Regions from separate parts of the Azospirillum sp. UENF 211521 genome, predicted to be linked through region 3. Evidence: riboswitches for the same ligand, from Rfam matches in the RefSeq annotation. Region 3 holds a riboswitch; each other region holds the start of a gene.
The links. A riboswitch is a leader RNA that binds a small molecule or an ion and turns the genes downstream of it on or off. The one in region 3 is predicted to bind thiamine pyrophosphate.
Positions count from the first base shown of each region.

Region 1: another riboswitch for thiamine pyrophosphate. It lies ahead of thiC (phosphomethylpyrimidine synthase ThiC); the one in region 3 lies ahead of thiO (glycine oxidase ThiO).
Region 2: another riboswitch for thiamine pyrophosphate. It lies ahead of ACWPN5_RS24010 (LuxE/PaaK family acyltransferase); the one in region 3 lies ahead of thiO (glycine oxidase ThiO).
Region 4: another riboswitch for thiamine pyrophosphate. It lies ahead of ACWPN5_RS05695 (ABC transporter substrate-binding protein); the one in region 3 lies ahead of thiO (glycine oxidase ThiO).

Region 1 is NZ_JBSNCF010000001.1:2,149,376-2,157,154, reverse strand. Features, by position in the region: gene ACWPN5_RS10065 (glycerate kinase type-2 family protein) at 1-1,095, shown strand, start outside; gene oxlT (oxalate/formate MFS antiporter) at 1,350-2,648, shown strand; gene thiC (phosphomethylpyrimidine synthase ThiC) at 2,733-4,574, opposite strand; TPP riboswitch at 4,690-4,802, opposite strand; gene ACWPN5_RS10050 (hypothetical protein) at 5,007-5,195, shown strand; gene oxlT (oxalate/formate MFS antiporter) at 5,283-6,545, opposite strand; gene ACWPN5_RS10040 (MFS transporter) at 7,000-7,779, opposite strand, start outside.
Region 2 is NZ_JBSNCF010000002.1:1,601,230-1,609,008, forward strand. Features, by position in the region: gene ACWPN5_RS24000 (acetylornithine deacetylase/succinyl-diaminopimelate desuccinylase family protein) at 1-451, shown strand, start outside; gene ACWPN5_RS24005 (DUF5672 family protein) at 467-2,191, opposite strand; TPP riboswitch at 2,348-2,477, shown strand; gene ACWPN5_RS24010 (LuxE/PaaK family acyltransferase) at 2,552-3,631, shown strand; gene ACWPN5_RS24015 (acyl-CoA reductase) at 3,631-5,079, shown strand; gene ACWPN5_RS24020 (ABC transporter ATP-binding protein) at 5,090-5,860, shown strand; gene ACWPN5_RS24025 (ABC transporter permease) at 5,860-6,606, shown strand; gene ACWPN5_RS24030 (ABC transporter substrate-binding protein) at 6,614-7,591, shown strand; gene ACWPN5_RS24035 (3-oxoacyl-ACP reductase) at 7,609-7,779, shown strand, end outside.
Region 3 is NZ_JBSNCF010000001.1:1,598,209-1,605,987, reverse strand. Features, by position in the region: gene ACWPN5_RS07550 (hypothetical protein) at 1-776, shown strand, start outside; gene ACWPN5_RS07545 (NnrU family protein) at 793-1,491, opposite strand; gene ACWPN5_RS07540 (hypothetical protein) at 1,538-2,011, opposite strand; gene ACWPN5_RS07535 (PaaI family thioesterase) at 2,079-2,522, opposite strand; gene ACWPN5_RS07530 (thiazole synthase) at 2,587-3,357, opposite strand; gene thiS (sulfur carrier protein ThiS) at 3,577-3,786, opposite strand; gene thiO (glycine oxidase ThiO) at 3,783-4,961, opposite strand; TPP riboswitch at 4,953-5,056, opposite strand; gene mgtE (magnesium transporter) at 5,103-6,542, opposite strand; gene ACWPN5_RS07510 (STAS domain-containing protein) at 6,840-7,142, shown strand; tRNA gene ACWPN5_RS07505 (tRNA-Leu) at 7,249-7,335, opposite strand; gene lipB (lipoyl(octanoyl) transferase LipB) at 7,461-7,779, shown strand, end outside.
Region 4 is NZ_JBSNCF010000001.1:1,227,533-1,235,311, forward strand. Features, by position in the region: gene deoA (thymidine phosphorylase) at 1-139, shown strand, start outside; gene ACWPN5_RS05680 (FAD-dependent oxidoreductase) at 149-2,203, opposite strand; gene ACWPN5_RS05685 (DMT family transporter) at 2,420-3,316, shown strand; gene ACWPN5_RS05690 (STAS domain-containing protein) at 3,321-3,698, opposite strand; TPP riboswitch at 3,860-3,957, shown strand; gene ACWPN5_RS05695 (ABC transporter substrate-binding protein) at 4,027-5,169, shown strand; gene ACWPN5_RS05700 (branched-chain amino acid ABC transporter permease) at 5,177-6,061, shown strand; gene ACWPN5_RS05705 (branched-chain amino acid ABC transporter ATP-binding protein/permease) at 6,066-7,779, shown strand, end outside.

The DNA.
Region 1 (7,779 bases), 550 kb from region 3:
GATCACTGGAAGGGTCCGCTGTCCGGTCTGGTCGTCACCCGCTATGGCCACAACGTGCCCTGCGAGCGGATCGAGGTGGTCGAGGCGTCGCACCCCGTCCCCGACGAGGCCGGCCAGCAGGCGGCGAAGCGCATCCTCGACATCGCCGCCTCGCTCGGCCCCGACGACCTGATGCTCTGCCTGATCTCCGGCGGCGGCTCCGCCCTGCTCGCCCTGCCGGCACCGGGCATCTCGATGGCCGACAAGCAGGCGGTGTCCAAGGCGCTGCTCCGTTCCGGCGCGAACATCACCGAGATGAACTGCGTGCGCAAGCACCTGTCCGCGATCAAGGGCGGGCGGCTGGCCGCCGCGACCAAGGCGCGGGTGGTCTCGCTGGTCATCTCCGACGTGCCGGGCGACGACCTGTCGGTGATCGCCTCCGGCCCCACCGTGCCCGACCCGACCAGCTACGCCGACGCTCTGGCCGTGCTGGAGAAGTACGGGATCACCCCGCCGCAGCCGGTCATGGACCATCTGCTGGCCGGCCGCGACGAGAGCCCGAAGCCGGGCGACCCGCGGCTGGAGCGCGTCAGCACGATCCTCGTCGCCACCCCGCAGATGGCGCTGGAGCGCGCGGCGGAGGTCGCCCGCAAGGCCGGCGTCACCCCGGTCATCCTCGGCAACGCGCTGGAGGGCGAGTCGCGCGAGGTGGCGCTCGTCCATGCCGGCATCGCCCGCCAGATCGTCGAGCACGACCAGCCGGCGGCCAAGCCCTGCGTCCTGCTGTCCGGCGGCGAGACCACGGTGACCGTGCGCGGCAAGGGCCGCGGCGGCCGCAACGCCGAATTCCTGCTGGCCCTGACCGTGGCGCTGGACGGCATGAAGGGCGTCCACGCCCTGGCTGCGGACACCGACGGCATCGACGGCACGGAGGACAACGCCGGCGCCCTGCTCACTCCCGACACGCTGGCCCGCGCCGCCGAGGCCGGCGTCAACGCCAAGGAACGGCTGGCCGACAACGACGGCTACAGCTTCTTCAGCGCGCTCGGCGACCTGCTGGTGACCGGACCGACCCTGACCAACGTCAACGACTTCCGCGCGGTTCTGGTCGTGTAAGCGGTGAGGCGCCGCCGGCCGATTTGATATATCACTTACGGCCAGAGCGGCGCCCGCTCACGAAAATTTGTTGATGACTTCACGGATTATCCGCCACACTCACCGTCAAGGCATCACGAATATGGCGTCTGGCATGCCACAGGCATCCAACCGGACAGCCCCGTTCGAAGGATAAAGCGAAGCGGTCGGGCACCCAACGCACCCCGCGCGCGCCAGGACAAGAACGAGATCGCGGACCATCCGGGAGGAACCATATGCGCCAAACCGGTGCGCAAAGCGCCCTGCCTGTCGGCGGGCGTTGGATGCAGTTGCTTGCCGGCGTCATCTGCATGTCGATGATCGCCAATCTCCAGTACGGGTGGACCCTCTTCGTCGAACCCATCGACGACAAGCACGGCTGGGGCCGTGCGGCCATCCAGGTGGCCTTCACCATCTTCATCGTCACCGAAACATGGCTGGTGCCCGTCGAGGGCTGGTTCGTCGACCGCTTCGGCCCGCGGATCGTCGTGCTGTTCGGCTCGCTGCTCTGCGCCGCCTCCTGGGCGCTGAACGCGGTGGCGGACTCGCTGCTCGTGCTCTACGTCGCGGCGGCCATCGGCGGCATCGGGGCGGGCGCCGTCTACGGCACCTGCGTGGGCAACGCGCTGAAATGGTTCCCCGACCGGCGCGGTCTGGCCGCCGGCATCACCGCGGCGGGCTTCGGAGCGGGTTCCGCCCTGACGGTGGTGCCCATCGCCACGATGATCGAGACCTCGGGCTACGAGGCGACCTTCATGGCCTTCGGGCTGGGCCAGGGTCTGGTGGTCTTCGCGCTCGCCTGGCTGCTGGTCGCCCCGCCCTCCGCTCCCCTCGCCCGCGGCGGCTTCGCCGCCCCGCCCGCACAGCGGCAGTACACGCCGAGCCAGATGGTCCGCACCCCGGTCTTCTGGGTCATGTACGCCATGTTCGTCATGGTGGCCGGCGGCGGGCTGATGGCGACGGCCCAGCTCGGCCCGATCGCCCAGGATTTTGGGCTGGCCCACGCGCCGGTCAGCATCCTCGGCCTGACCCTGCCCGCTTTGACCTTCGCCCTGTCGATCGACCGGGTGCTGAACGGGCTGACCCGCCCCTTCTTCGGCTGGGTGTCCGACCACATCGGGCGCGAGAACACCATGTTCATCGCCTTCGCGATCGAGGCGGTGGGCATCGTCGCGCTCAGCCTCTACGGCCGCGACCCGGTGGCCTTCGTGCTGCTGACCGGTCTTGTCTTCTTCGCCTGGGGCGAAATCTACAGCCTGTTCCCCGCCTGCTGCGCCGACACCTTCGGGTCGAAGTTCGCCGCCAGCAACGCCGGGCTGCTCTACACCGCCAAAGGCACGGCGGCGCTGCTGATCCCCTTCGCCAACATCATCGCCGACGCGACGGGAAGCTGGCACGCGGTCTTCCTGCTGGCCGCCGCGGTCAACGCGCTGGCCGCCGTGCTGGCGCTGTTCGTCCTGCGCCCGATGCGCAACCGCATGGCCGCCGGGTCGCTGGACGCGCGCAGCGGCCGGAGCGTGACGGCAACACCTTGACGCTCTTTTCCCCTTTCCCCCCGCTTGGGGAAGGAGCCGAAGCGAGGGGGCGCCCGCGAGGGCGTCCCCTTTTCGATTCGGGGGTCAGTCCGCCGCCTGCCCCTCCTCCAGATAGATCTCCCCACCCTTGGCGCGGAAGCTCTCCGACATCTCGGCCATGCCGGAGTTGGCGTAGTCCCGCACCTCCTGCGTGATCTTCATCGAGCAGAATTTCGGCCCGCACATCGAACAGAAATGCGCGACCTTCGCCCCCTCCGCCGGCAGGGTCTGGTCATGGAAGCGCTCCGCCGTCTCCGGGTCGAGCGACAGGTGGAACTGGTCGCGCCAGCGGAACTCGAAGCGGGCGCGCGACAGGGCGTCGTCGCGTTCCTGGGCGCCGGGATGGCCCTTGGCGAGGTCGGCGGCGTGGGCGGCGATCTTGTAGGTTACCACGCCCACCTTGACGTCGTCGCGGTCCGGCAGCCCGAGATGCTCCTTCGGCGTGACGTAGCAGAGCATCGCCGTGCCGAACCAGCCGATCATGGCGGCGCCGATGGCGCTGGTGATGTGGTCGTAGCCCGGCGCGATGTCCGTGGTCAGCGGCCCGAGCGTGTAGAAGGGCGCCTCGCCGCACAGCGCCAGCTGCTTGTCGACGTTGGCCTTGATCTTGTGCATGGGCACATGGCCCGGCCCCTCGATCATCACCTGCACGTCGTGCTTCCAGGCGATCTTGGTCAGCTCGCCCAGCGTCTCCAGCTCGGCGAACTGGGCGGCGTCGTTGGCGTCGGCGATGGAGCCGGGACGCAGCCCGTCGCCCAGCGAGAAGGCGACGTCGTACGCCTTCATGATCTCGCAGATCTCCTCGAACCGCTCGTAGAGGAAGCTCTCGCGGTGGTGGGACAGGCACCATTTCGCCATGATCGAGCCGCCGCGCGACACGATGCCGGTGGTGCGCTTCGCGGTCAGCGGGATGTGCGCCAGACGGATGCCGGCGTGGATGGTGAAATAGTCCACCCCCTGCTCCGCCTGCTCGATCAGCGTGTCGCGGAAGATCTCCCAGGTCAAGTCCTCGGCCTTGCCGCCCACCTTCTCCAGCGCCTGATAGATCGGCACGGTGCCGATGGGGACCGGGCTGTTGCGCAGGATCCATTCGCGGGTGGTGTGGATGTTGCGGCCGGTGGACAGGTCCATCACGGTGTCGGCGCCCCAGCGGATCGACCAGACCATCTTGTCGACCTCCTCCCCCACCGAGGACGCGACGGCGGAGTTGCCGATGTTCGCGTTGATCTTGGTGAGGAAGTTGCGGCCGATGATCATCGGCTCCGATTCGGGGTGGTTGATGTTGGACGGGATGATCGCCCGCCCGCGCGCCACCTCGTCGCGGACGAACTCCGGGGTCACATGGTCGGGGATGGAGGCGCCGAAGTCGTCGCCGTCCCGCGCCGCCGCTTCGGCCAGCCGCTGGCGGCCCAGATTCTCGCGGACGGCGATGTACTCCATCTCCGGCGTGACGATGCCGGCGCGGGCGTAGGCCATCTGCGTGACCGTCCGGCCCGGCTTGCCGCGCAGCGGACGGCGCCCTGCGCGGTCGAAGACGGGCACGGCGCGCGTCTCGCCGACGCGAAGCCCGTCGTCCTCCGGACGGACCTCGCGGCCCTCATAGGCCTCGACGTCGCCGCGGGCCTCGATCCAGGAGCGGCGCAGCTCCGCCAGGCCGCGGCGGATGTCGGTCTGCACGGCGGGATCGCTGTAGGGGCCAGAGGTGTCGTAGACGCGCACCGGCGGCTCGCCGCCGCCCACATGGATGTCGCGCATCGCCACGCGCAGGTCGGGGAAGCGCTCCCCGGCCACATGAACCTTGCTGGACGAGGGCAGCGGGCCGGTCGTCACCGAAAAATGGTCGGACGGCGCGGCTTTCTGGGAAGCGGGGGGAAGAGTGTCGGGCATCTGCTGTGGATCTCCATCGCACATAGGATCGTTGGAGACCCGGGTGTGACGGAGCGGCAGAACGGACGACCGGAGCGGTCCCCATAAAGGGGTGCGCGATGGGGTGCGCGTGACCGTGGCCCGTTTGTTCCTGTCCCTACGCCGGTACGACCCGGATCAGGTTCAAAGGGTTCGGCGCCTTACGGCATCATCTCAGCCCCGTGCTATGGGGCTCCCCTTGGAACGTCGCCATGCTGAACCATCCGCCCCACCCACGTCAATGCGATTTAAGTCGCGATTCACGGCGAATCCCACCCGATCAATGCAAGCGACGCGATTCTGGTATCCATTATCTGGTATACAAAATCCTATTGCGCAGCCTGAGCCGGGCCGCTACGATGCATCACAACAACAAAAAGCAACGCCCCCTCCCGAGAGCCCGGAGCCCATCCCATGCTCGAATCCCAATTGATCGCCTTCGTCGCTCTGGCCGGCCTGATGGGCCACGGCCTGACCCTGCTGATGCGGGAGGACGACGAGTGGAATGCCGATCCGCAGGACGAGCAGCCGGATGGCCTCTGGTCGTCGGACCGCTTCAACCAGTCCGGCGAGGGCCACAACCGTCCCTTCTTCCTGGAATGAAAAAAGGCCGCCGCGCGGGGTGCGCGCGGCGGCCGTCATCCGAGATAAAGTCGTCCGAGATACGAAACCTGGAGCTTCGCGGGCCGATCAGTGGCCGGGCTGCACCGCCAGCCCACCCGTGCCCTGCTGGGCGGCGAGTTCGGCGTTTCGGGCATGGTGCTTGCGCAACATGGGCCGCAGGACCGCGATGGCGCAGAAGGCCGCGATGAGGTCCATGGTGGCGCAGATGTAGAGCACGGTCGCCCAGGTGCCGGTGGCCTCCATCAGCAGGTTGCCCAGCGGGACCAGCAGCGCCGCGACGCCCTTGGCGCAGTACAGCACGCCGTAGATCTTCGCCGCATGCTTGGTGCCGAAGGTGTCCGCCGAGGTGGCGCTGAACAGGCTGTACACTTCGCCCCAGGCCAGGAACACCAGACCCGACAGGATCAGGAACATGATCGGGTCGTGGCCGAAGCGGCTGAGCATCAGGATGCCGAGGCCTTCGAAGGTGAAGGCGATGAACATCGTCGCTTCACGGCCGATGTGGTCGGAGACGAAGCCGAACAGCGGACGGGAGATGCCGTTCATCACGCGGTCGAGCATCAGCGCGAAGGGCAGAGCCGCCATGGTGATGCCGAACAGGCTGATCGGGGCTTCCTTCACGCCCAGATCGTGGGCGATCACGCCGAGCTGGGCCACCGCCATCAGACCGCCGGAGACGGTGCAGATGAACATCAGCATCATGACCCAGAACACCGGCGTCTGCAGCGCTTCCTTCAGCGTGTAGTCGCGGCGGGACTGCAGGACCTTGGTCGAGGCCTTGACCTGATCCTTCTGCGGGGCGCGCAGGAAGTAGGCGGCGATGAGGATGATCGTGCCCTGCAGCAGGCCGAACCAGAAGAAGGTCGCCTGATAGCCCGAGGAGTGGATCATGTTGGCGATCGGCAGGATGGTCACGGCCGAACCGGCGCCGTAGCCGCCCGCGGTCAGGCCGACGGCGAGGCCGCGCTTGTCCGGGAACCACTTCAGGGCGCTGTTGACGCAGGTGGCGTAGACGCAGCCGACGCCGATGCCGCCGATGGCCGAACCGACATAGAGCATGCCGAGCGAGCCGGCGTAGCTGTCGACGATCCAGGAGAGGCCGGTCATCACGCCGCCGAAGGCGACGATGGCGCGGGGGCCGTAACGGTCGATGAAGTAGCCTTCGATGGGGGTCAGCCAGGTCTGGACGACGACGAAGACGGTGAAGGCGGTCTGGATCGAAGCGCGGGTCCAGCCATGGGTGGCCTGGATTTCCGGCACGAACAGCGTCCAGGCGTACTGGATGTTGGCCGCGGCCACCATGCAGACGATGCCGACGACAATCTGCATCCAGCGCGCGCCGTCGGAGATGGGCGCCTGCGAGCCGCCGGAACTGTTAAAAGCTGGCCTCTGGGATTCTGTCGATCCAACCATCATTCCCTCCCGTGGGATTGCGACGCTTTGATACCGGGCATGAGGGTCCCCTTGAGCCGGCGAGGCGGTGTCCGAGCGAGCGTCCGCATCGCCGCGTCATGGGCGGCCTTGTTCCGTGCCGATGTGAGTCATGGTTCAATGATGAGCTGGAGAGCCGGTCTCGCCGTCCCTGCGTTCGTGGCGCTCCAGATACGGCATATGGTATGCCAGAGACACGATTGTTGGCAACACGAACTTTTGGCGTGTTGCGCTTTTCATCCAAAAATTTTTCGGGCTTTCGAAAACCGGATCGTCGGCAGGGGTGGCCCCGCCCGAAAGGCGGGACCCGTCGGCACTCTGCGCAATCGCGGAAGGGAGGGGGCGAACGGCCTCAGGCGGCCGCGGAGGCGGCGCGGGACGAGGCGGTGACGGCGAGCGCCGCAATGGCCGCCGCCAGCGGCACGAAGGACACCCACAGCACCGAATCCCAACCGAAGGCGGCCAGCAGCCCGCCCGACGCGAAGGACCCCACCGCCATCGTGCCGAACACGATGAAGTCGTTGAGCGACTGCACCTGGGTCTTCTCCTCCGGCCGATGGCACTCCAGAACGAGGGCGGAGGCTCCGAGGAAGCCGAAGTTCCAGCCGACACCCAGCAGGATCAGGCTGACCCAGAAATGCGTCACGTCGACGCCGCCCAGCCCCACCACGGCGGAGGCGGCGATCAGGCCCAGTCCGGCGAACACGATGCGCGACGCGCCGAACCGCTCGACCAGACGCCCGGTGACGAAGCTCGGGGCGTACATGGCGATGACGTGCCATTGCAGGCCGAGGTTGGACGCCTCCTGCGACAGGCCGCACAGCCGCATCGCCAGCGGGGCGGCCGTCATGATGAAGTTCATCAGAAGATAGGAGACGACTCCGCACAGCGCGGCGGTGATGAATCGCGGCTGGCGCACGATGACGCCGAGCGGGCGGCCTCCGGCGGCCTCGGCGGCGGTTGGCATAGGCAGCCGCACGCCGGCCAGCACCAGCGCGGACAGCGCCGCCACGGCGGCCTGGGCGAGGAAGGTCGCCAGGAACAGGTACGGCGGCCAGACATCCATCGTGAAAGTGACGAGCTGCGGCCCGATGACCCCGGCGAACACCCCCCCAGCCATCACCGCCGACAT
Region 2 (7,779 bases), on a different contig from region 3:
TGGCGGCCTGCCCAGCCCGATGGTGCCCGACCGCTGCCGCATGGTCATCGACCGCCGCTACCTGATCGAGGAGGACCCGGAGGAGGTGCGGGCGGAGATCGTCGGCATCCTGGAGGGTCTGCGCCGCGAACGCCCCGGCTTCGATTACGAGCTGCGCGAGGTGCTGGCCTTCCTGCCCACCCTGACCGACGCCGACGCGCCGGTGGTACGGGCGGTGGGGGCGGCCATCGAGACGGTGCTGGGCCGCCCGGCGGCGCAGGTGGTGTCCCCCGGCACCTACGACCAGAAGCACATCGCGCGGGTCGGGCATCTCAAGGACTGCATCGCCTACGGTCCCGGCATTCTCGACCTCGCCCACCAGCCGGACGAGTATGTGGACATCGACGACATGGTCCATTCCGCGCAGGTCATGGCGATGGCCGCCCTGTCTTTGCTGCGGCGGGAGGTGTAGGGGAAAGAGCGCCGGCTACTTCCAGGTGACCCGGCCGCCGACCTCCTCGGCGATGAAGTCCGACCAGCGCTCGCGGTCACCCAGGAGGTTCGCCGGGAAATAGTCGTTCAGCTCCACGGACTGCCAGCGGTAGCCGGGACGGTTGAAGAGGTCGCTGCCCTCCGCCAGGAAGCGCGGCACGTCGATGCCGTCGAGGATGTCGTCGCGGTTCAGCTCCTGGTGCGAGAAGCTCTGGATCTTGTGCCGGATGGCGGCGTCGTCGCCGATGTAGGAGAAATGCCAGCCCGCGTGGGGCAGGATGTCCACGTAGGCGGGCCGGGTCTCGGGGGTGTAGCGGTCCAGCGTGCCGCGGCTCTCCCGGATCTGCTGCGGCGTGGTCATCCGGGCCATCAGCCCGCGGACGGCGACGGGGAAGACCGAGAAGTTCTCGCCCTCCACGTTCATGAAGTTGACCTTGAAGTAGAACAGCGGCACGCGGAACCCGGCGATCATCGCCGAACTGTCGCGCAGCGACGCGAGCGAGCGGGCGCGCAAAATCTCGTCCACGTCGGAGACGACGACGATGTCGTCCGGCTCCACCTTGTCCAGCCCGAGCGCGATGGCGTTCCGCTGCGCCCGCTCGCGCACCCAGGGATTGTCGGTTTCCGGGAAGTCGGGGGCGACGATCAGCTTCACCTTGTCCAGGAAGGGCAGGAAGCGGTCGCGCTCCTCCATGAAATGCAGGGGCTTGGTCGCGCCGGTGAAGGTCTGCTTGGCCTCGACGATCACGAACTGGTCGACGGTGTCGTACAGCTCGCGGAAGCGCAGCTCCAGAAGGTCGAGTTCGTTGTGGAAGGTGAAGCAGTCGTAGATCTTCGGCTGGCGGCGCTGCGGCGCGGCCACCGCCGGCCAGCGCGACCCCGGCGCCGCCGTCGTCTGCACGGCATCGGCCAGGGCCAGCACATAGTCCCGCGCGGCACCGCTCGTCCATTCGGTGATCTGGGAGCGCAGGACCGTCTCGTCCCGCCGCGCCACCAGCTTGCGGACCATGGAGGCGAAGGGGGCCTTGCGTCCGGACAGCGCGAGGCTGGTCATCAGGTCCGTGTACTCCCGCCGGTCGAGGAGCGGGCCGTCCATCACCTCGATCCGCTCCTCCAGCGCGCGGTCCCCCAGCACCTTGCCGAAGTTGAACAGGCCGTGAAAGCCGAAGGCCGGTCCCGGCACCGGCGTCCGCTCGAAGGCGAAGCGGTCGGCCACCGCCTCCGGGGCGAAGCGGATGCCGGCCTTCTCCAACGCCGGGCGCTCGGTCCGGCAGATGACGTGGTCCTCGGGGATGCCGGCTTCGAAAGGCAGGTCGCGCAGCCGGTCGAGCAGGGCGGCGGAGCGCAGGGAGAAGCCGCCGTTCCCCACCGTCATGCCGTCGTCGTACCAGCCCCAGCGGGCGCCGATGTAGTCGAAGGCGCGGAACGCCTCCGTCCAGGCCTGCGGATCGGCGACGAAGCCGTCCCACTGCGCGATCAGGACATGCTTCGTCGTCACCAGCCGGCGCAGGCGGACGTTGATGGTGTCCGAATAGTCGTCGATGTCGTTGATCGGGGCGATGCGGTGGAAATCGACGCCCGGAATCCTCGGGTCGCGGTCGGAAAGGAGCAGGACGCTGGAGAAGCGGCAGGCGGCGATGCTGTCCCGGATGGCCATCTCGACCAGGGCGTGGTTCGCCGTGTCGGCGAACACCAGCGTGCAGTCCTCGATCCTCACCATCCCGTTCCCCGTTCTGCCGCCGGCGTCGGCCGCCCGCGGGCGCGGATCCTATCACGGCGGTTGTGGGGCTGCCACGGGCGGAGCGCCGGCCATCCTTGAGCAGTCCGTCTCAGAGCCCGACCTCCTTGACGGGCGGGGGCCGGTCCCTTAGCTTGCGAATGTTCCCTGGGGGGCCTCGCTAGGAGGCTGAGACTCCGCCGGTCCGGCGCTTTCATCCGGACAACGCGGTGACCCATCGAACCTGATCCGGGTCATACCGGCGTAGGGACGGGACTGAAGGGCGGCACGGCGTACCCCCATTCCATCCAGACACCGCTTGTCCCGGCAACAGTTTGTTGGCGTTGCAAAAGGTGTGCGGACGTGACCGAAGCCCGACTTGTCGAAGAGCTGCTGGCCTTCATCGCCGCCGGAGAGGCGGACGAGGAGGCGTTCAACCGCATGGCGCTGGCCGTCTTCGCGCACCAGTTCGAGACCAACGCCCCCTACCGCCGCTTCGCCACCCAGCGCGCGCGCACCCTGCGCACGGTGAAGAGCTGGCGCGACGTGCCCGCCGTGCCGATCAGCGCCTTCAAGGACCTGACGCTGAGCGGCCGCCCGCCGGAGGAATGCCCGCACGTCTTCATGACCAGCGGCACCACCAAGGGCGTGCGGGGCAAGAGCCACCATCCGACGCTGGCGGTCTACGACCGCTCGATGACCGTCAATTTCCGCCGCCGCTTCATGGGCGAGTATGAGCGGCTGCGCATGGGCATCCTGTTCCCGACCGAGCAGGCGATGCCCAGCTCCTCGCTCGCCCATTATCTGGCGCTGGCCAAGAGCGAATTCGGGACGGCGGAGAGCCGGTACTTCGTCTCCGACGCCGGGCTGGACGTGGACGGGGCCATCGCCGAGCTGTCCCGCGCCGAGGCCACCGGCGAACCCTACGCCCTGCTGGGGGCGAGCTTCAGCGTCGTGCATCTGATGGACGCGCTGGCCGAGCGGGGGCGGAGCTTCGCCCTGCCGGCGGGCAGCCGCGTCCTCGACACCGGCGGTTTCAAGGGCCAGTCGCGCGAGATGGCGGCGGAGGAGTTCTACGGCCGCCTGTCCGCGACCTTCGGCGTGCCGCGCCGGCTGTGCATCAACATGTACGGCATGACGGAGCTGAGCACCCAGTTCTACGACGACGGCAACGAGGCCTGCCCGTCGGTGAAGTCCGGCCCGCATTGGATCCGCAGCCGGGTCATCAACCCGCTGACCGGGCAGGAGGTGCCGCGCGGCAGCGTCGGCGTTCTGGTCCATCACGATCTGGCCCATTTCAACTGCGCGTCGGCCATCCTGACCGAGGATGCGGGGGTGGAGGTGGACGGCGGCTTCCAGCTTCTCGGCCGGGCCGACGGGGCGGACGCCAAGGGCTGCTCCATGGCGGTCGAGGATTTCCTCAAAGCGGCGCGGGCGACTTGATGGAGCGCGCCGGGCATCTGCCGGGGCTGTCCGCCGACGCGGTGGACTGGCGGACGCTGACCTTCCGGCGCGGCGCCGAGACGCTCGACGTGGCGGTGCCGGTGCTGAGCGAGGCGCAGATCGCCGAATTGGCAACGCGGGTGCGCGCCAACGCACGGGCTTATCTGAAAAGCCGCACCGTGGCGGAGATCGCCGCCGCCATCGACCGCGCCGTCGCCCGGCTGCTCGACCGCGGCGACCCGTGGCGGCGAAAGGCCGAACGTCTGCTGCCGCTGGTCACCGGCTACGACGCGGAGATGGTCCGGCTGGGGCTGACCGGCTATCTGAAGACCTTCCGCGGGCCGGAGCTTCGGAAATTCATCGCGGAGGATTTCGCCAATCCGGCGGTGCTCGACGATTTCCAGCCGATGCCCAAGGGCGGCTTCGCCCGCGCCTTCGGGCCGGAACTGCTGCTGCATGTCTGGGCGGGCAACGTGCCGGGCCTGCCGCTGTGGAGCCTGATTTCCGGTCTGCTGGTGAAGGCCGGCACGGTCGGCAAGCTGCCGAGCGCCGAGCCGCTGTTCGCCGGCTGGTTCGCGCAGATCCTGGCGGAGATCGACCCGGAGCTGGCCGACTGCATCGCCATCGTCTGGTGGAAGGGCGGCGACGAAGCGACGGAGCGCGCGTGGCTGGGCCGCGCCGACACGGTGGTCGCCTATGGCGGCAACGACGCGCTGGAGGCCATCCGCTCGCGGGTGCCGATCACCACGCGCTTCCTGCCCTACGGTCACAAGATCAGCTTCGGCATGGTCGCCCGCTCCGCGCTCGACGCCGGGAAGGCGGGGGCGGTGGCGCGGCAGGCGGCCTACGACGTGGCGCGCTACGACCAGCAGGGCTGCTACTCGCCCCAGACCTTTTTCGTGGAGCGCGGCGGGCGGGTGTCGCCGCGTGAATTCGCCGGCTATCTGGCGCACGAGCTGGACGCGCTGGGCAGCAAGTTCCCGCGCCGCCCTCTGTCGATGGGCGAGGCGGGCAGCGTCGCGTCCTGGCGCAACGCGGAGGAGACGAAGGGCTTTGCCGACCCCAGCCGCGCCCTGCTGGGCGATCCGGCGGGAAGCTGGGCGGTCGCCTACACGGACGCCGCGGACGGTCTCTCGCCTTGCGGGCTGAACCGCACGGTGACGGTGGTGGCGGTGGACCGGCTGGCCGAGGCGGTGCCGGGGCTGGCGCCCTACCGCGCCTTCCTCCAGACCGTGGGCATCGCCGCCGCGCCGGAGGAGCTGTTCGCGCTCGCCGGAGCGCTGGGGGCGGTCGGTGTGACGCGCCTCTGCGCGCTCGGCCGCATGACCGCGCCGGAAGCGGGCTGGCACCATGACGGGCGGTTCAACCTGCTGGACCTCGTCACCATGACCGAGATCGAAGGCTCGGCGGAACGGGCGGCGGACGCGTTCGCTCCCTACACGGATTGAGGCGCCGGCCATGAGCTTCGTCAGCATCGAACAGGCCGGCTACGGCGTCCCGAGCGGCGGCACCATCCTGGACCGCATCGACTGGACCATCGGGGAGGGCGAGTTCCACGCGCTGGTCGGGCGCAGCGGCTGCGGCAAGACGACCCTGCTGAAGCTGGTCGCCGGGCTGCTCGCCCCCTCGACCGGAACCGTCCGCATCCAGGGGGAGCCGGTGCGGGGGCCGGGTGCCCAGGTCGGCTTCGTCTTCCAGGCGCCGACGCTTCTGGAGTGGCGGACGGTGCTCGACAACCTGCTGCTGCCGGTGTCGCTGACGCGCCGTCCGCAGCCGGCGGACCGCCGCAAGGCGGAGGAGCTGCTGGACCTCGTCGGCCTGTCCGGACTCGAAGGGCGCTACCCCAGCCAACTGTCGGGCGGACAGCAGAGCCGCGTCGCTCTGGCCCGCGCGCTGGTCACCGAGCCGCCGCTGCTCCTGCTCGACGAGCCCTTCGCCGCGCTCGACGCCATCACGCGGGAGGAGTTGCAGAACGACCTCTTGAAGCTCTGCGCCCGGCACCGCACCACCGTGCTGTTCGTCACCCACGACATCGCGGAGGCGGTCTATCTGGCCGACCGGGTGGCGGTGATGGAGGGCGGGCAATTGCGCCACGCCCTGCCGGTGCCGCTGGCCCGCCCGCGCGGGCGCGACGTCCGCTACAGCCCCCGCTTCAACGCCCTGTGCCTGGAGCTGCGCCACGCCATGGATGGCGCGGGCTCCGGCGTGGCACTGGAGCGCGCGTCGTGATGGTGCGTGCCGCCTCCGCCCTGCTGCTCGTCCTGCTGCTGGCGGGGTGGGAGGTCTATTGCCGGGTGGCGGGGGTGTCGGCGCTGGTCGTGCCGCTGCCCTCGGCGGTGCTGCGCACGCTGTGGGACGGGCTGGCCGGGGGCTATCTGCTGCCGCACCTCTGGGTCACCACGGCGGAGATGGCGATGGGCCTCGCCGCCGGCTGCACCGTGGGTTTCCTCGCCGGGGTGCTGCTGGCCGAGGTGCCGGTGCTGCGCCGCCTGTTCTACCCCTACATCCTCGCCAGCCAAGTGGTGCCGAAGCTGGCGCTGGGGCCGCTGTTCATCGTCTGGTTCGGCTTCGGCATGACCTCGACCGTCGTCATCACGGCGCTGATCTGCTTCTTCCCGCTGCTGGAAAACACCATGACCGGCCTCCAGCAGGTCGATCCCAACAAGCGGGAGCTGTTCCGGATGCTGCGGGCGACGCGCCTGCAAACCCTGCTGCGCCTCAAGATTCCCTCCGGCCTGCCGGTGATCCTGGCGGGCTTGCGCGTCGCCGTGGTGCTGGCGCTGGTCGGCGCCGTCGTCGGCGAGTTCATCGGGGGCCGGCAGGGGCTGGGCGCCTCGATCATCGCGGCGCAGGGGATGATGGATTCGACCATGATGTTCGCCCTGTTCATCGTCATCACGGTGCTGGGCATGATCGTTTATCAGGCCGCCGCCGGGCTCGAACGGTGGCTGCTGCGCCGTCCGTGGAAAGGATAATCACACGATGTTCGGGTTCCTGCGCACCCTGGGTGCCGTCGCCGTTTCCGCCTTCCTGCTGTCCTCCCCCGCGCTGGCGCTCGACAAGGTGACCGTGGCGGGCTGGAGCCAGCCGATCAGCGAGATCACCAACCTGCTGGCCGAGCCGGACAAGGGCTTCTTCAAGGCCAAGGGGATCGATCTCGGCTATGTGCCGGGGACCGGCGGCGGCTCGGCCATCCAGAACATGCTGACCGGTCAGGCCGACGTGGCCTTCACCGACCCAGCCTCCTTCTATCTGGCGCTCGACAAGGGCGAGAAGCTGATCGCCATCTACAACATCTACCCGCAGAACGTCTTCAACGTGGTGTCGCCGAAGGAGCGCAACATCACCAAGCCCGAGGACCTCAAGGGCAAGCGCATCGGCGTCTACAGCCTGTCCAGCGGCACGCGCCAGAACCTCCAAGTGCTGCTGCATCAGGTGGGGCTGAGCGAGAAGGACGTGACCATCGAGGTGACCGGCCTGCTGAACTTCGCCCCCGTCATCCAGGGTCAGGTGGACGCCACCGCGGCGACCGACACCGGCCTGTATGTCGGGATGCAGAAGGGGCTCAAGGACATCAACGTCATCGAGGTCAAGGACACGCTGAACCTGCCCTCCGACATCTTCGTGGTGACGGAGGAGACCTACCGCACGAAGAAGGACGTTCTGAAGCGCTTCCTCGCCGCCTACCGCGACAGCGCCGCCTGGATGATCGCCGAGCCGGAGGAAGCCGCCCGCCTCGCCGTGACCCGCGCCATCAACGGCCGTGACGAGGCCACCAACCTCGCCATCATCAAGCTGCGCAACGAATCCAGCGTGTCGGAGACGACCAAGGCCAAGGGCCTCGGCCACTTCGACCCGGAACTGATGCAGAAGGGGGCGGACACCTTCAAGCAGCTCGGCCTGATCGCGGCGGACCTCGACATGGGCAAGCTGGTCCAGTCCGACCTGATCCCCGAGTAAGGAAGGCTTGGCCCGCCATGGATTTCCGCGACAAGACCGTCCTCGTCACCGGCGCCAGCCGCGGCATCGGCGCGGCCATCGCCAAGGCCTTCGCGGCGGAGGGGGCGGCGGTCGCCGTCAACTACCTCCAGAATGGGGACGCCGCCGAGGCGGTGGCGTCGGCCTGCCGCGAGGCGGGCGGCGACGCC
Region 3 (7,779 bases):
ATGAGCGGATCGGCGGAGCCGCCGCCTATGTGGGCGACGCGCGGTTGGCCACCCTTCCGGCGGGCGAAAGCCGGATCCTCAGCTTCGCGGTGGATCAGGCGGTGACGGTGGACCGCTCCGAGCAGCCGAGCCGCACCCTGTCCCGCGCCACCCTGGCCGACGGGGTGCTGCAGCTGACCGTGACCGACCGCCAGACCACCACCTACCGGATCGCCGGCGCGGCGGGCGAGGACCGCACCGTCATCGTCGAGCACCCGCGGCGTTCCGGCTGGGAGCTGGTGCCGCCTTCGGGTGGGGCCACCGGCGGGGCCGCTCCCGACCTGACGGCCGACGCCTACCGCCTGCCCGTGGCAGTGCCCGCCGGCCAGACGGTGACCCTGGCGGTCGCTCTGGAGCGCCCGCGGATCGAGCGCTTCGGCATCTCGGAAATGTCGCCGGAGCAGGTGCGGGCCTACGCCTCCTCCACGGAGCTGCCGGCCGCGGCGCGCGAGGCCCTGGCAAAGGTCGCGACGCTGCGCGGCGCCGTCGCCGACAAGGAGCGCCGCGTCGGCGAGTTGGAGCGCGAACAGGCTGAGATCGGCAAGGAGCAGGAGCGGCTGCGCCAGAACCTCGCCACGCTGCCGCGCGACAGCGACCTGTTCAAGCGGACCATCGCCAAGATGGGCGAGCAGGAAACCCGCCTGGACGGTCTGTCCCGCGAGCTGTCCACCGCCCGCAAGGAGGCCGACACCGCCCGCAACACGCTGCGCGATCAGGTGCGCGGCATGACCTTCTGAGCGTAAAGGCGGAGCGTCACCAGGGCAGCGGAGACACGCCGAACAGCGTCCGGTGCAGGTGCAGCAGACCGCCATAGACCAGCAGAGCCACCGCCGGGCGCCACCAGCCGATCTCCTTCCAGACGAGGCTTTGGCGCCCGGCCAGGATCGCCGCGAAGGGCAGGTTGGAGGTGCGCGCGGCGTAGCGGTCCCAATCGGCCCCCAACCGCCGCGCCAGCTTCGCGTCGATCAGGATGCTGCCGCCCAGCGCCAGCAGGGCGAGCGTGCCGAACAGGATCAGCGAGGCCAGATCGCCGTTCGGCACCATATGGGCGACCGCCCACAGCCCGACTCCCCACAGGAACGGGTTGCGCGTCACCCGCAGGATGCCGCGGACCGGCTCGCGGTCGCCGGTCAGCAGCCTCTCCTGCCCGACCGAGGTCGGGTTCGGGGTGGAGAGGCCGGCGACGAGCAGAAACAGGGCGACCGGCACCAGCAGGATCGGCACCCAGGCCAACCCGCCGGCGGGCGGCCACAGCGGCACATGGGGCGCCGCGTTGTAGGCCGCCACCAGCCACCAGAAGGCCAGCGCCGAGACCAGCGAATAGAGGCCGAGATAGGGCTTCTCGCCCAGCCGTCCGACCAGCGCCGCGCGCAGCGGCGTGCTGGAAATGCCAAAATGCGTCAGCAGCAGGAACAGCCCCGCGGCGGACAGATGGGCGATGGTCCCGGTCATCAGCGGTCTCCCGGTCGCGTCCTACACCCCTCGTAAAGCGCCCTCGTCAGGCGCCCTTGTCCAGCGTCGTGCCGCTGCAATAGGCCCAATCGTCGCCGTGCAGGCCGAAGAACAGGGCCACCGGTTGCTTGCCGGAGCGGTCGATGACCACGCGGAAGCGGTTGCCGGTGCAGGCACCCGCCGCCTGCTTCTGGTAAGGCAGCTTGACGCTCTTGGACTTCAGGCAGGAATCAGCGGCCTTGGGCGGGTTGGCCGACGCGTCGATGCGCTTGCCGTTCAGCACCATGTAATAGTTGGTAGCCTGCCCGCCCTTCACCTCGGCCTTCACCTCGATCTTGCCGAATCGGGACTTGTAGAGGCCGGCGTCGGTTTCGCCGTCCGGCGCTCCGGGAGCGATGGCGCGGAAGGACACGGCGCCGCAGGCCGGCGGCTCCTTCTTCTGAGCAAGGGCCGGCTGGGCAAGCGCAATGGTGGCGGCGCCCGCGATCAACGCGGCACCGAAAAGACGCGACAGCGGCATGCGAACCTCCTGGATCGGATGGAAGGGGATCGGATGGAAGGGGATCGGATGGAAGGGGATGGGCGGGTCAGGCGGTGGCTTGGCAGAACAGGGTCTGCTGCATGATGGCGCAGTCCTTCTCCACCCCGCCGTCGAGCATCGAAATCTCGACGCTGGTGACGGTCAGGGTGCGGCCCGGCTTCAACACGCGGGCGCGGGCGATCATCACCTCGCCCTTGGCCGGCGCCATCAGGTTGACCTTGAACTCCACCGCCAGGACCTCGCTGCCCGCCGGCATCAGCGTGTAGCCGGCGTAGCCCCCGGCGTTGTCGGCCAGCGTGCTGACCATGCCCGCGTGGAAAAAGCCGTGCTGCTGCGTCAGGTCGGTGCGGAACGGCAGGCGCATCTCGCAGAAGCCGGGCTCCAGCCGCGTCAGCTCGATCCCCAGCGTCTTGCAGATCGGCTGGCGCTCGAAGCCGGCGCGGCAGCGCGCCTCCCAGTCCGGATCGCGCGGTTCGAAGGTCTTGGGCACGTCTCGGGTCCCTCTGATCGTGTTCGGGGGGTTGAAATCGGACGGCCCCTACCCTGCGCCAGCCTTACGTTCCGATCAAGCCGAGCTGCGGGCTCGACGCCTCCGCGAAGGCGCGTTTCGGCATGCGCCCGGCCAGACGGGCCGCCCGCCCCGCCGCCACCGCGTCGCGCATCGCCGCCGCCATGCGCACCGGATCGCGCGCCTTCGACACTGCGGTGTTCAGCAGGACGGCGGCGCAGCCCAGCTCCATCGCCAGGGCGGCATCCGACGCCGTACCGATCCCGGCGTCTAGGACCACCGGCACCGGGCTGCGCGCGCAGATCGTCTCGATGGCGTGCGGGTTGCGGATGCCCAGCCCCGAGCCGATGAAGGCGCCCAGCGGCATCACCGCCGCAGCACCCAGGTCGGCGAGCTTGCGGCAGGTCACCGGATCGTCGTTGCAGTAGGGCAGAACGGTGAAACCGTCACCCACCAACTCCTCGGTCGCGCGCAGCAGTTCTTCCACATCGGGGTAGAGCAGTTCGCGGTCGCCGATGACCTCCAGCTTGATCCAGTCCACACCCAGCGCCTCGCGGGCGAGTTGCGCGGTCAGCACCGCCTCCTTGGCGGTCAGGCAGCCGGCGGTGTTGGGCAGCAGCCCCGCGCGGTCGCCGATGACGTCGACGAGGCTTTCCGAATAGCCGTCCAGGCTGATGCGGCGGATGGCCAGCGTGACCAGTTCGCTGCCGCTGGCCTCCAGCGCGTCGAGCATGACCTGCTGGTTCGGATAACCGGCGGTGCCGAGAAACAGGCGCGAGCGGAACTCGCGGCCCGCTATGGTGAGCGTGTCGTTCATGGGTGTTTCCTCGATGATTGATATCCCCTCTCCCGCCTCGGGAGAGGGGAGGGGCCCGCGCGAAGCGCGGGAAGGGTGAGGGTGCCGCCGAGGATCAGCGCCTTGATCCTTGCACGACCCTCACCCGCCCGCTGCGCGGGCACCCTCTCCCGGGACGGGAGAGGGATTGGGCGCCGCCTTTGCGGGAAAAACGATCAAGGGACGTGGCGGGCGAGAGGTTCAGCCGCCCTGCACGGGCCGGATGATCTCCAGGGCGTCGCCCGCGGACAGGGCCGTCTCATCCCAGCGGCGGGACGGCAGGACGGCGCCATTGAGAGCGACGGCGACCCCGCGAGTCCCCGCGGCGATACCGCGGTCGGCCAGCAGGGCGGCGACGGTCGGAACGTTCAGCTCCTCCTCCCGCCCGTTGACGCGGATGCGGGCGCTCATGCCGCGGCTCCCCTGGGCTGGGCGAAGCGGTCGAGCGCGAAGGGGAGGATCACCGGATCGCTTTCCCCGGTCAGGACCAGCCGCGCCACCGAATCCGCGGTGACCGGGGTCAGCAGGATGCCGTTGCGGTGGTGCCCGGTGGCGTAGACCAGCCCCTCCACCTCCGAGAGGCCGAGGATCGGGGCGTCGTCGCGGGTGCCGGGGCGGAAGCCGGCCCATGCCTCCTCGATGGGCAGTTCGGCGATGCCCGGCAGGGCGCGCCACGCCCCCTCCAGCAGGGCGAACTGGCCCCCGGCGGTCAGCCGGTCGTCGAACCCGCGCTCCTCCGTCGTGGCGCCGACCAGCAGCCGCCCGTCCAGCCGCGGGATCAGGTAGGTGCCGGGCGTCCACACCACATGGCGCAGCAGCGGCAACCGGGCGTCCATGCGCAGGCAGAGCATCTGGCCCTTCACCGGGCGCACCGGCGGCCGCACCGCCGGGGACAGCCCGTCGATCCAGCCCGACCACGCCCCGGCGGCCAGGACCACATGGTCGGCCTCGAACAGCCGGTCGCCGACCTGGACGCCAACGGCGCGACCACCACGGACCTCGATGCGGCCGATCTCTGCATACTCGTGCACCACGGCACCGGCCCGCAAAGCGGCGGCATGCAGGGCGGCGGCGACCTTGCGGTTGTCCACCTGATGGTCGCCGGCGCAGAACAGCGCACCGGCCACGCCCGGCTGGAGATAGGGCTCGCGCCGCCGCACCTCCGCCCCGCTCAGCCATTCCACCGGCAGGCCGAGCTTGGTCTGGAAGTCGTGCAGGAAGCGCACCTTGGCGGCGTCGTCGGCGTTCAGCGCGATGACCATCGTGCCTTCGTCGCGCAGGTCCACCGCCATGCCGGAGGCGGCCTCCAGCTCCGCCGCGAAGGCGGGCCACAGGTCCTGCGAGGCGCGGGTCAGCGGCAGAAGGCTCTCTTCGCCAGGTTCGGTCTCCACGCAGGCGGCGAGCATGCCGCCCGCGGCGTGGCTGGCGCCCCGGCCGGCAGCGCCACGGTCGAAGACCTCCACCCGGCAGCCGGCGGCGGCCAGCCTCCAGGCGATGGACAGGCCGATCACCCCGGCGCCGACCACGGCGACGGTGGGCCTTCCAGAAGCGGAAAGAGCGGAATCAGATAAGGGCGCGGATACCATGCGGCGGCTCCCTTCGCTGGCATTATCCAGACAGGTTCGATGGGTGTGATCTCAGCCGCGCGAGCGCATCCCGCACGGCACCCCAGCCAATGCCCGGATCATCCGGAAGAGAGCCGCCTTTGGCAAGCCCCTTTTCGTTGGTCACAACAACAAAAGCGACGCCAACCCCAGGAAGGACAGAAATCCGATGACGTCGGTCATGGTGGTCAGGAAGACCGAACTCGCCACCGCGGGATCGACGCCCAGCCGGTCCAGCCCGATGGGAATCAGCACCCCGCACAGCCCGGCGACGAACAGGTTGATGACCATGGCGCAGCCGATCACGAGGCCGATCATCGGCTCGAACCACGTCGCGGCGATGGCCCCCACCAGCGTGGCGAAAACGGCGCCGTTGAGCAGACCGACCAGAACCTCCTTGCCCACCACGCGGGGGGCGTTGGAGGACGAGAGCTCGCGCGTCGCCAGGGCGCGCACCGCCACGGTCAGGGTCTGGGTCCCGGCGTTGCCGCCCATCGAGGCGGTGATCGGCATCAGCACGGCCAGCGCCACGATCTGCTCGATGGTCGCCTCGAACAGCGAGATGACGCCCGCCGCCGCGAAGGCGGTGAACAGGTTCAGCCCCAGCCAGGAAATGCGCGAGCGCGAGGTTTCCAGAACCGAGCGGTAGATGGAGGTGTCGCCGACGCCGCCAAGCTTGCCGATGTCGTCCTCGGCCTCCTCGTCGATGATGTGGACCACGTCGTCGACGGTGATGACGCCGATCAGCCGCCCGCCGGCGTCCACCACCGGGGCGGAGACCAAGGCGTATTGGCGGAACAGGTTCGCCACCTCCTCCTGGTCCATGGTGGCGGGGATGGTGTCCACCTCCTCCGTCACCAGATCGGCGATGCGGACCGACCGCTTCTGGCGCAGCAGGCGCGACAGCGGCACCGCCCCGACCACCCGGTGCATCGGATCGACGACGAAGATGTCGTAGAAATCCTCCGGCAGCTCGTCGGTGGCGGCGCGGACATAGTCAATGGTCTTGCCGACCGTCCAGAACTGCGGCACCGCCACCAGATCGCGCTGCATCAGGCGGCCGGCGGTGTATTCGTCGTAGGTCAGGTTCTCCTGGACCAGCGCGCGGTCGGCGGCCGGCAGATTCTCCAGCACCTCGCGCCGGGTGTCCTCGTCCAGGTCCTCGATGACGTCGACGGCGTCGTCGGTGTCCAGCTCCGCGACGGCGGCGGCCAGTTCCTTCGGCTCGAACAGCTCGACGATCTCTTCGCGCAGATCGTGGTTGAGGTAGCTCAGCACCTCGCCGTCGAAGTCGGGGCGCAGGACGCCGATCAGCGCCTCGCGGTCGTCGTGGCCGAGCTGCTCGATCAGGTCGGCGATGTCGGCGGGATGAAGCGTGTCCAGCTCGGCCCGCAGCTCGTCGCGCCGCCCGGCGTGCAGCCGTTCGACGACCTCCTCGACAAACTCCGGCTCCACACCGTAGGCGCGCTCCTCCTCGCCGTCCTCGCGGGGCGGGTCGGGGCGTTCGGCCGGGTGCGGCACATCGTCCTGGATACGATCCGGTTCCTGGCGGTCGGTGTGCATGGCGGCACCCTCCCTTCACGATGGCAATGCGGCGTGACGGCATGGCCCTGCGATCGGCCGACCATGGCGCACCGGCGTTTGCGGGTTGGTGGGGAGCCCTCGCGGGTTCCCGCCGGGGCGACCACCGAATATAGGTGTGCCACCGTTTTGTCCAGCCCGGCGGACCGTTCCAAGCCCTCCGGCCCCGCGCGCAATTGCTTGCGCGGGCTTCACAATTCGTGCACCCATAATGGGCGCGGGGCTTTTCACCTCGCGCAGCCCGAGAAGAACCGACACCACCGGCCAGCGGATGTGACGATGGAGTACGCCTACACCGACATCGACGGTCAGGAGGGGATCATGCTGTCGGGGCGTTTCACCTACGACGACAGCCGCAAGTTCCACGACCTGCTGGCGGACTGGGACATCGGCGCGCGGCCCGACGTGCGGCTGGACCTGCGCTACATGACCTTTCTCGACTCCGCGGCGATCGGCATGCTGTTCGTCCTCGCCAACCGCTGCCGCGACGCCAAGGGGCTGGTGACGGTACACAACGCGCAGCCCTACATCGTGCAGACGATGCGGCGCGTGGCGCTCGACCAGTATGTGGAGTTCCGCTGAGGAACAACGGCCCGGAAAGAAATGGGCCGAAAACGAAAAAGCCCGCTGTGGTCCGATGGACCGGCGGGCTTTTCGTTTGTTTGCCAAATCCCCCGTTTCGGGGGGATGGTGCGGTCGAGAAGACTCGAACTTCCACGGCATCTCTGCCACAGCGACCTCAACGCTGCGCGTCTACCAATTCCGCCACGACCGCACAAGGCTGGTAGAACCGACGTCGGGATCACTCCCGTCATCGGGTGGAGCGGGGGAATAGCAGATCCCCGACAACCGATCAAGCGGCGTCTCGCGTTTTTGCCAAAGAAAGTTCATAACGTCGACATGACCGACCTCACCGCCCCCGTTCCGCCCGCTCCCGATGCCCGTGACGAAGCCGTTCCCACCCCGGTGCGGACGGTGGAATGGCGCATCAGCGACACGCCCGTCCCCTACCCCGACGCGCTGGCCGAGATGGAAGCGCGCGTCGAGGCCATCCGCGCCGGCACCGCGCCAGAGCTGGTCTGGCTGCTGGAGCACCCGCCCCTCTACACCGCCGGCACCAGCGCGCGGGAGGAGGATCTGCTGGAGCCGGGCCGCTTCCCCGTCTATCAGGCCGGGCGCGGCGGGCAGTTCACCTACCACGGGCCGGGGCAGCGCGTGG
Region 4 (7,779 bases), 370 kb from region 3:
GGAGCGCCCGCTCGCCGTCGTCCACGCCCGCAGCGCGGCGCAGGCGGAGGACGCGGCGGCGCTGCTCCGCCGCGCCTTCACCTTGGCCGACAGCGCTCCGCCGGCCGGACCGCTGATCGCCGACCGCATCCGGCTGTAAGAGGCGGCTTCACGCGGCACGGCGTCCGTCCTCGGCCTGCCGCGCCCGCGCCGGCCCCACCAGAGCCTCCGCGGCGCGGCGGCCCGAGATGACGCAGGCCTCGACCCCCGGACCGGGGAAGACCCCGCCACCGGCCAACAGCAGGCCGGGCACCGGCGACTTGGCGGGAAGCGCCGGATCGGTGCCGTAGATCGCCCCCTCCGTCGTGTGGGCGTAGCGGGCGAAGGTGGCGGCGCTGGCGTCCTGCCGGTGCAGGATGTGGCGCTCCAGATCCGGGATCACGGCCGCGGCCGCGGCGATCATCGCGTCGCCCTCCCGTGTCTTCCGCGCGCGGTAGTCGGGGGCGGAGCGGTCCCAGGCGGCGCCCGCCGGGTCCAGCCGCATCAGCGTCAGCGCCGCGCAACCCGACGGAGCCAGATTTGAGTCATGGGCGGAAGGCAGGGCCAGCGCCAAGCCGGTCTCCCTCAGAAAGGTCATCGCCGGCAGGTCCGGGCGTATGTCCAGGGCCAGCGTGACCAGAAAGGCCGAGGTCGTGGGGCGCAGCGCGCGGTATTGGTCCGCGCTCCCGGCGGGCAGATGCTCCTCCCCCACCAGTTCCAGCAGGGTCCGCCGGGCGTCGGCGTTGGAGATCACCGCGGCGGCGGCGATGCGCTCTCCATCCAAGGTCTCGACCCCGGCGGCCCGGCCGTTCTCGACCAGGATGCGACGGACGGGGGTGCGCAGCCGGACCTCGCCGCCCTTGGCGCGGATCGCCTCGACCAGAGCGTCGGCGAGCCGCTGCGATCCGCCCTCCGGGTAGGCGCCGCCGTCGAAGACATAGCCGAAAATCGGCGCCATCTGGGTGGCGCCCAGCCGCTCCGGCCGGTCGGACAGGTAGCCGGTCAGGCTGGACAGCAGGGCGCGAGCCCCGGCGTCGGGCACATAATGCGCCAGCATCTCCAGAAAGCCGCGGTCCTGCCAACGGAAGGCCTGCGGGCACTCCAGCGGATAGGCGCGCATCGCCGCGACGTCGCGCGGGATGTGGGGAAGGCCGGTGTCGGCGCAGCCGCGGTAGAGGTCGCGGTAAACCCCGCGCATCTCCTCCAGAAAGGCGGTGGCCCCAGCGGCGCTGCCGGGATGCTCCCGCGCGATCAGGGCGGCCAGACCCTCGGCGTCGACGGGCAGCGGCTGAAGGGCGCCGTTCCGGACGATGCCGCGGGTCACCGGCTGCCAGCGCACGCGGTCCGCCACGCCGACCGTGCGCAGCAGATGCCCGACCGGGCCATCCGGATGGGTGCCGCTGACGTCGTGCACCCCGGCGTCGAAGGTGAATCGCCCCATCGACCCGTCGCGCAGCCAGACCTTGCGGTCCCAGGAGGAGCAATAGCCGCCCGGACGGTCGTGCGCCTCCAGAACGGTGACGCGGACCCCGGCCTCCGCCAGCAGGGCCGCCGCGGTCAGCCCGCCGATGCCGGCGCCCACCACGACGACACCGTCCTTCTGCCCGAGCACGGCGGGGGCGGGCCAGCGGTGGGGCTCCCGCTCGGCCAGACGGCGGGCGACGGTCCGGTCGACCAGCCAGTCCGGCAATCGACGGGTCGCCAGCATACCGGCCAGGGTGGCGAGGGTCGAGGTGACGACGCCGACCTCGGTCGCGATGGCGAAGCCGCCGGCGCCGGCCAGGAAGACCACACCCCACAGCGCGGTGACCGCCTTGTTGATGGCGACGAACTGCGGCAGATGCCACAGGCCGGGCGGAGTCGTTTCGCGGGCATAGGGCAGGGTGAAGGGGCGGCCCAGCGCGAGCGAGGCGAAGGCCATGCCGGCCAGGGCGAGATGGACGGTCATCCCCATGCGCTCGAACGGCCCGCTGAGGAGCAGCGCGGCGAAGAAGGCGGCGGCGACCAGTTCCGGCGCCTTCGGCGAACCGCGCCGCCAATCCTGGGCGCAGAGCGCCAGGCTGAGCAGCAGCGCCGCCAGCACGGCCGCCGCATGGCCCGCCGGCTGCAGAACGCCGAAGGCGATCCAGGGCGAAAATCCGACGAGGATGCGGATCGATTGGGGCATCGGCTTGGACAGGAGCATGGCGGACCCTTGGTGTGATGGAAATGTCCGCCAGACTGTCCGATGCGCCGGATGGGACCAGCGCCGATCCGCGAAAAGCCGGGTTCGCTTCGCCAAACGTCCGCCCGGCGATTCACGAAGCGTGAATTGCCGACGCCCCCCGAGGCGATGCGGCGCGGGCCAGACCTGCGGTTGCGGCATTGGGCAGCGTCATGGTTGCTCAGATACTGTGCAATCATGACCCAAACCGCCGCTCTTCCCGCCGCTGCCGCCAGCGATGACACCCGCCGTGCTATCGGCTGCTTCGTGCTGGCCATCTTCCTGTTCGCGGGCATGGACACGCTCATCAAATATCTGAGCAGCGGCTACCCGGTGGCGCAGCTCATGTTCGCGCGGTCGGTGGTGGCGGTGGTGCTGGTCGGCGGCATTTCGGTGGCGCGCGGCGGCTGGGGCGGGATGCGCACGCAGCGCCCGGTCGCCCACGTCCTCCGCTCGCTCGCCGGGCTGCTGTCGATGGGCTGCTTCTTCTATGCCTTCAAGCACTTGCCGTTGGCTGAGGTCTATGTGCTGAGCTTCGCCGGCCCCCTGTTCATCACGGCGCTGTCCATGCCGCTGCTCGGCGAGCCGGTGGGGTGGCGGCGCTGGGCGGCGGTGCTGGTCGGGTTCGGCGGCGTGGTGGTGATGGCCCGCCCGGAGGCCGACGCGCCGCTCCTGCCGATTCTCGTGGGCGTGGCAGCGGCCTTCTTCTACGCGCTGGCGATGATCGCGGTGCGCGGCCTGTCGCGGACGGAGAGCAACACCGCCATCGTCGTCTATCTGCTGCTGACCACCACGGTGGTGAGCGGCGTGGCGGCGATCCCCGACTGGGTGCAGCCGGGCGGGTTCGACCTGTGGCTGATGCTTCTGGTCGGCACGCTGGGCGGGGCGGCGCAGGTGCTGATGACCCAGGCCTTCCGCCTGGGCCGCGCCGCGGTGGTGGCGCCCTTCGAATACACGGGGATGATCTGGGCGACCCTGCTCGGCTTCCTGGTCTTCGGCGACGTGCCGACCCCTACGGTCCTGGCCGGGGCTGGGATCATCATCGCCAGCGGGCTCTACATCCTCTACCGGGAAACGCGGCGCCGCGGCGACTGATCGGTCAGGCCGCGGCGGAGAAGGTCAAGCCGCTGTCCGCGACACGCGGCGGGTCGGTCAGCGCGACGATCCGGCTGCGCTCCAGCACGCGCCGGATGCGCGGCGGGTGGTTCTCGAAGGCGATGACGCCGCCGCGCTCAAGCACGGCCTTGCGCAGAGCCAGCAATATCCCGATGCCGCAGGAATCGAGGAACTCCACCCGTCCCAGATCGACGCGCAGGGTCAGGGTCCGCGCATCCGCGGCGCGGCGGAGCAGGGGCGTCAGCCCCGGCAGGGCGGCGTGGTCGATGCGCCCCGACAGGACGGCCCGCAGCCCGCAGCCGTCCGGCGCGGCGGCGAAGCGGTGGAGGGTGACGGTGCCGTGCGACGGGGTGGGCCGCATGCTGCGTGACGACTTTCCGGTTGGGGCGACGATCCGGCGTGGGCCGGGGGCGGCGGAAGGAACCACGGGAAGCGCGACTCTCCGGTGTCTGTTGCGTTGCGAAATTGTGAAAAGGCGCCGGGCCGCCGCTTGACAGCCGGGCGCCGGGCTCACACTGTGCACACGAACGGCTGGGGTGCCTGCCGCAAGGCGGGCTGAGACCACACCCATCGAACCTGATCTGGGTCATGCCAGCGAAGGGAGCCAAGCGTTCGAGGCTGTGCCGCCGCTACACCCCTGGCCTCCTCGTCCTCGCGCGGTTCTTCGCCGGGCAGGAGGAGACACATCCATGCGGCGCTTCCTTTCCATCCTCTCGGCAACCGTCTTTACGGCGTCCCTCCTGTCCGGCGCGGCGCGGGCGGGCGATGCCTCGGTCCCCGTGCTGGTGCCGCTGACCGGCTTCCTGTCGCTGGAGGGGACGAGCCAGCGCAACGGCGCCGTCCTGGCGCTGAAGGACGCGCCCGCGGGTGTGACGGTGCGGTCGGAGGTGATCGACACCGGCACCTCGCCGGAGGCTGCGGTCACGGCGCTGGAGCGCGCGGCGGGCGGCACGGTCACGGCGGTGGCGGCCAGCATGCTGGGCACGCAGATGCTGGCGATGCTGCCGCTGGCCCAGGATTACAAGATTCCGCTGGTCACCGTGTCGGGCACGGCGAGCATCACCGAGCAGGGCAACCCCTGGGTCTTCCGCTTCTTCCCCGGCGACGCCGTGACCAAGGAGGCTCACGCCCGCTACGTGACGGAGGAGTTGGGCAGGAAGCGCCCGGCGGTGATCTACCAGACGACGGCCTACGGCCAGAGCGGCAAGGCCCATCTGGAGCAGGCCTTCAAAAAGCTCGGCGTCGAGCCGGTGTTCGAGGAGGGGGTGGACCCCGCCGCCAAGGATCTGCTGCCGGTCCTGACCAAGGCGTTGGCGGCCAAGCCCGACGTGCTGGTGCTGCACCTGCATTCCGGCCCGACCGCCCTGTTCATCCGGCAGGCGGCCGCCAACGGGGTGGCGGTGCCCATCGTCGCCGGTTCCGCCATGCACCAGCCGAGCACCGCGGCGCTTCTGGAACCGGCCGAACTGAAGGGCGTGTGCGCCGAGACGGCGGCCTCGCCGATCTCCGGCGGCAGCCCGGAGGTGGAAGCCTTCACCACGGCCTACCGCACCGCCTTCAACGCGGAGCCGGACGCCTTCGCGCTCGGCCAGTATGACGGCATCCGCATGGTGCTGGCGGCGGTGCAGGATGGGGCGGGGAACGCGGAGGCCGTGCGCAAGGCCCTGTCCACCGGGACCCACCAGGGTCTCGCCATGACCTACAAGTCGGACGGCAAGGGCAACATGGCGCACTCCGCCGTGATCGTCTGCTACGACGGCGCCTCGCGCGTGCCGGCGATCGCCAAGCGCTACGACAACCTGACCGGCGTGGTGACCGGCATGGTGAAGTGAGCATGTCTTGATCACCCTGCAGCTTCTCGTCAACGGTCTGGCCCTGGGTGCGGCCTACGCGCTGGTCGCGCTGGGCTTCGTGCTGGTGCTGAACGCCACGGCGGCGGTGAATTTCGCGCAGGGTGACCTCGTGATGGCCGGCGGGCTGCTCGGCGTGGCGCTGGCGCCGCATCTGCCGGGGTATCTGCCGCTGCCCGGGCTGCTCCTGCTGCCGGTGGTGCTGGTGCTGATGGCCGGGCTGGGGCTGCTGCTGGCAGCGGCGGCCTATCTGCCGCTGCGCCGCCGTCCGCCGGTGGCGGTCTTCATCAGCACCATCGCAGCGGGGATCATCCTGCAGAACGGCGCCTCCGTCCTGTTCGGACCGGAGCCGCGCGCGGCACCGCCGCTCCTGGGTGGGGGAACGCTCGACCTCGGCGGGCTGGTGGTGGCGGAGCAGTCGCTGGCGATCATCGCCGTCGCCGCTCTGCTGATCGCCGGGCAGCAATGGCTGTTCGGGCGGACCCAACTCGGCCGCCGCCTGCGCGCCACGGCCCAGGACCCGGAGATGGCACGGGCTTGCGGCGTGCCGGTGACGGCGATGATCCTGATCACCTTCGCGCTGGGCACCGCCTTCGCCGGGGCGGCGGGGCTGCTGCTGGCCAACCGCTACTTCGTCACGCCCACGGCGGGCGGCGACCTGATCCTGAAAGCCTACATCGCGGTGACCATCGGCGGCTGGGGCTCGGTTCCGGGCGCGGTGGCCGGCGCGCTGCTGATCGCGCTGTTCGAGGTCGGGGTGTCGTCGGTGCTGTCCTATCCGGTGGCGCTGGGGCTGCTCTACGCCACGCTGCTGGTCATTCTGGTCGCCCGCCCGCAGGGGCTGTTCGGCGAGGCGGCGCGGCGTCGTGCGTAAGGGCGTGCGCAAGTTGTGGGCGCTGGCCCCCACCCTGACCCTCCCCCGCTGGGCGGGGGAGGGGATTGGGGTCGCGGTGCTGCTGGCGTACGCGCTGCTGTACGCGTCGCCCTACGGGCTGCGCGTGCTGACCGTGGCGGGGGTGTACGCGCTGGCCGCCATCGGGTTCCAGATCGTCTTCGGGCTGGGCGGTGCGCTGTCGCTGGCCCATGGCGCTTTCTTCGGGATCGGGGCCTACGCGACGGGCATCCTGGGCAGCCAGTGGGGGTGGGGCTTTGCCGCGACCTTTCCGGTGTCGCTGCTGGTGCCGCTGCTGCTGGCCCTGCTGGTCGGGTTGCCGGTGCTGCGGCTGGAATCCCATTACTTCGCGCTGGCGACGCTGGGGATCGCGCAGGTCGTCCATCTGCTGGCGGTCAACAGCCCCGCCCTGACCGGCGGCGCCAACGGATTGCCGGGGGTGCCGGGCATCGTCCTGTTCGGCTGGGCGGTGCCGCGTGGCCTGCCGCTGGCGGCGGTGGTCTGGGGCTTCGTGGCGCTGGGCGGGCTGCTCGCCTGGAGGCTGGCGCGCGGGCGCTGGGGGCGGGCGCTGACGCTGGTGCGCGACGACCCGCTGGCCGCCGGCACGCTGGGTCTGGACGTCGGCGGGCTGCGGCTGGCCGCCTTCACGCTGAGCGCCGTCTATGCCGGGGCGGCGGGCGCCTTGGCGGTGCACACCCAGCGCGTCGTCTCGCCGGAGGTGCTGGAATTTCCGGTCATGGTCTCCGTCCTGACCATCGCTGTGGTCGGCGGGCGGGGGCGGGTGGCCGGGGCGATCCTGGGAGCGGTGCTGCTGCTCCACCTGCCGGAGTGGTTCCGCTTTCTGGAGCGCAGCTATCTGATCGTCTACGGCGTGGCGCTGCTCGCCACCATCGTTCTGGCGCCGCACGGGCTGACCGGCCTGCTCGACCGGCTGTTCCCGGCCCGCCCGGCACTCCTGCCGAAGCCCGAAGCTCCGCCGGAAATGGCCATTCCGAATGGACCTTTGCTGCGGGTGGAAGGGCTGACCAAGGGCTTCGGCGGGGTGCGGGCGGTGGACGGTGTGTCGCTGACTCTGGAGGCCGGGACCATCACCGGGCTGATCGGCCCCAACGGCTCCGGCAAGACGACGCTGGTCAACCTGATCTCCGGCCTTGAGACTCCGGATGGCGGGCGGGTGCTGATGGGTGATGTGGATTTGGCGGGAAAGCGGCCCGACCGCATCGCCCGCGCCGGGATCGCCCGCACCTTCCAAGCGGTCAGCCTGCCCGACGGCGCCAACGTTCTGGCCGCCGTAGCCGCGGCGCGGCTGGAGCGCGACGGCTCGATCGCCCAGGCCGAGGCCCACGCCCTGTGGGCGTTGGAGCGGCTGGGCGCCGCGGACCTCGCCGCGAAGCCCTGCGCCGGGCTGCCCGCCGCGCTGCGCCGCCGGGTGGAGCTGGCCCGCGCGCTGGCCCGCCAGCCCGCCGTCCTGCTGCTCGACGAACCGGCGGCGGGGTTGACCGACGGGGAGAAGGCGGAGTTGGCTGGTCACCTGCGCGCCATCGCCGCCACCGGCACCGCGCTTCTGGTGGTGGAGCACGACATGGGCTTCCTGCTGCCGCTTGTCGGCCATGTGCTGTGCCTGGACCAGGGGCGCCCGCTCTACGCCGGCCCACCGGAAGGGGTGCGCAGCGATCCGGCCGTGGTCGCCGCCTATCTGG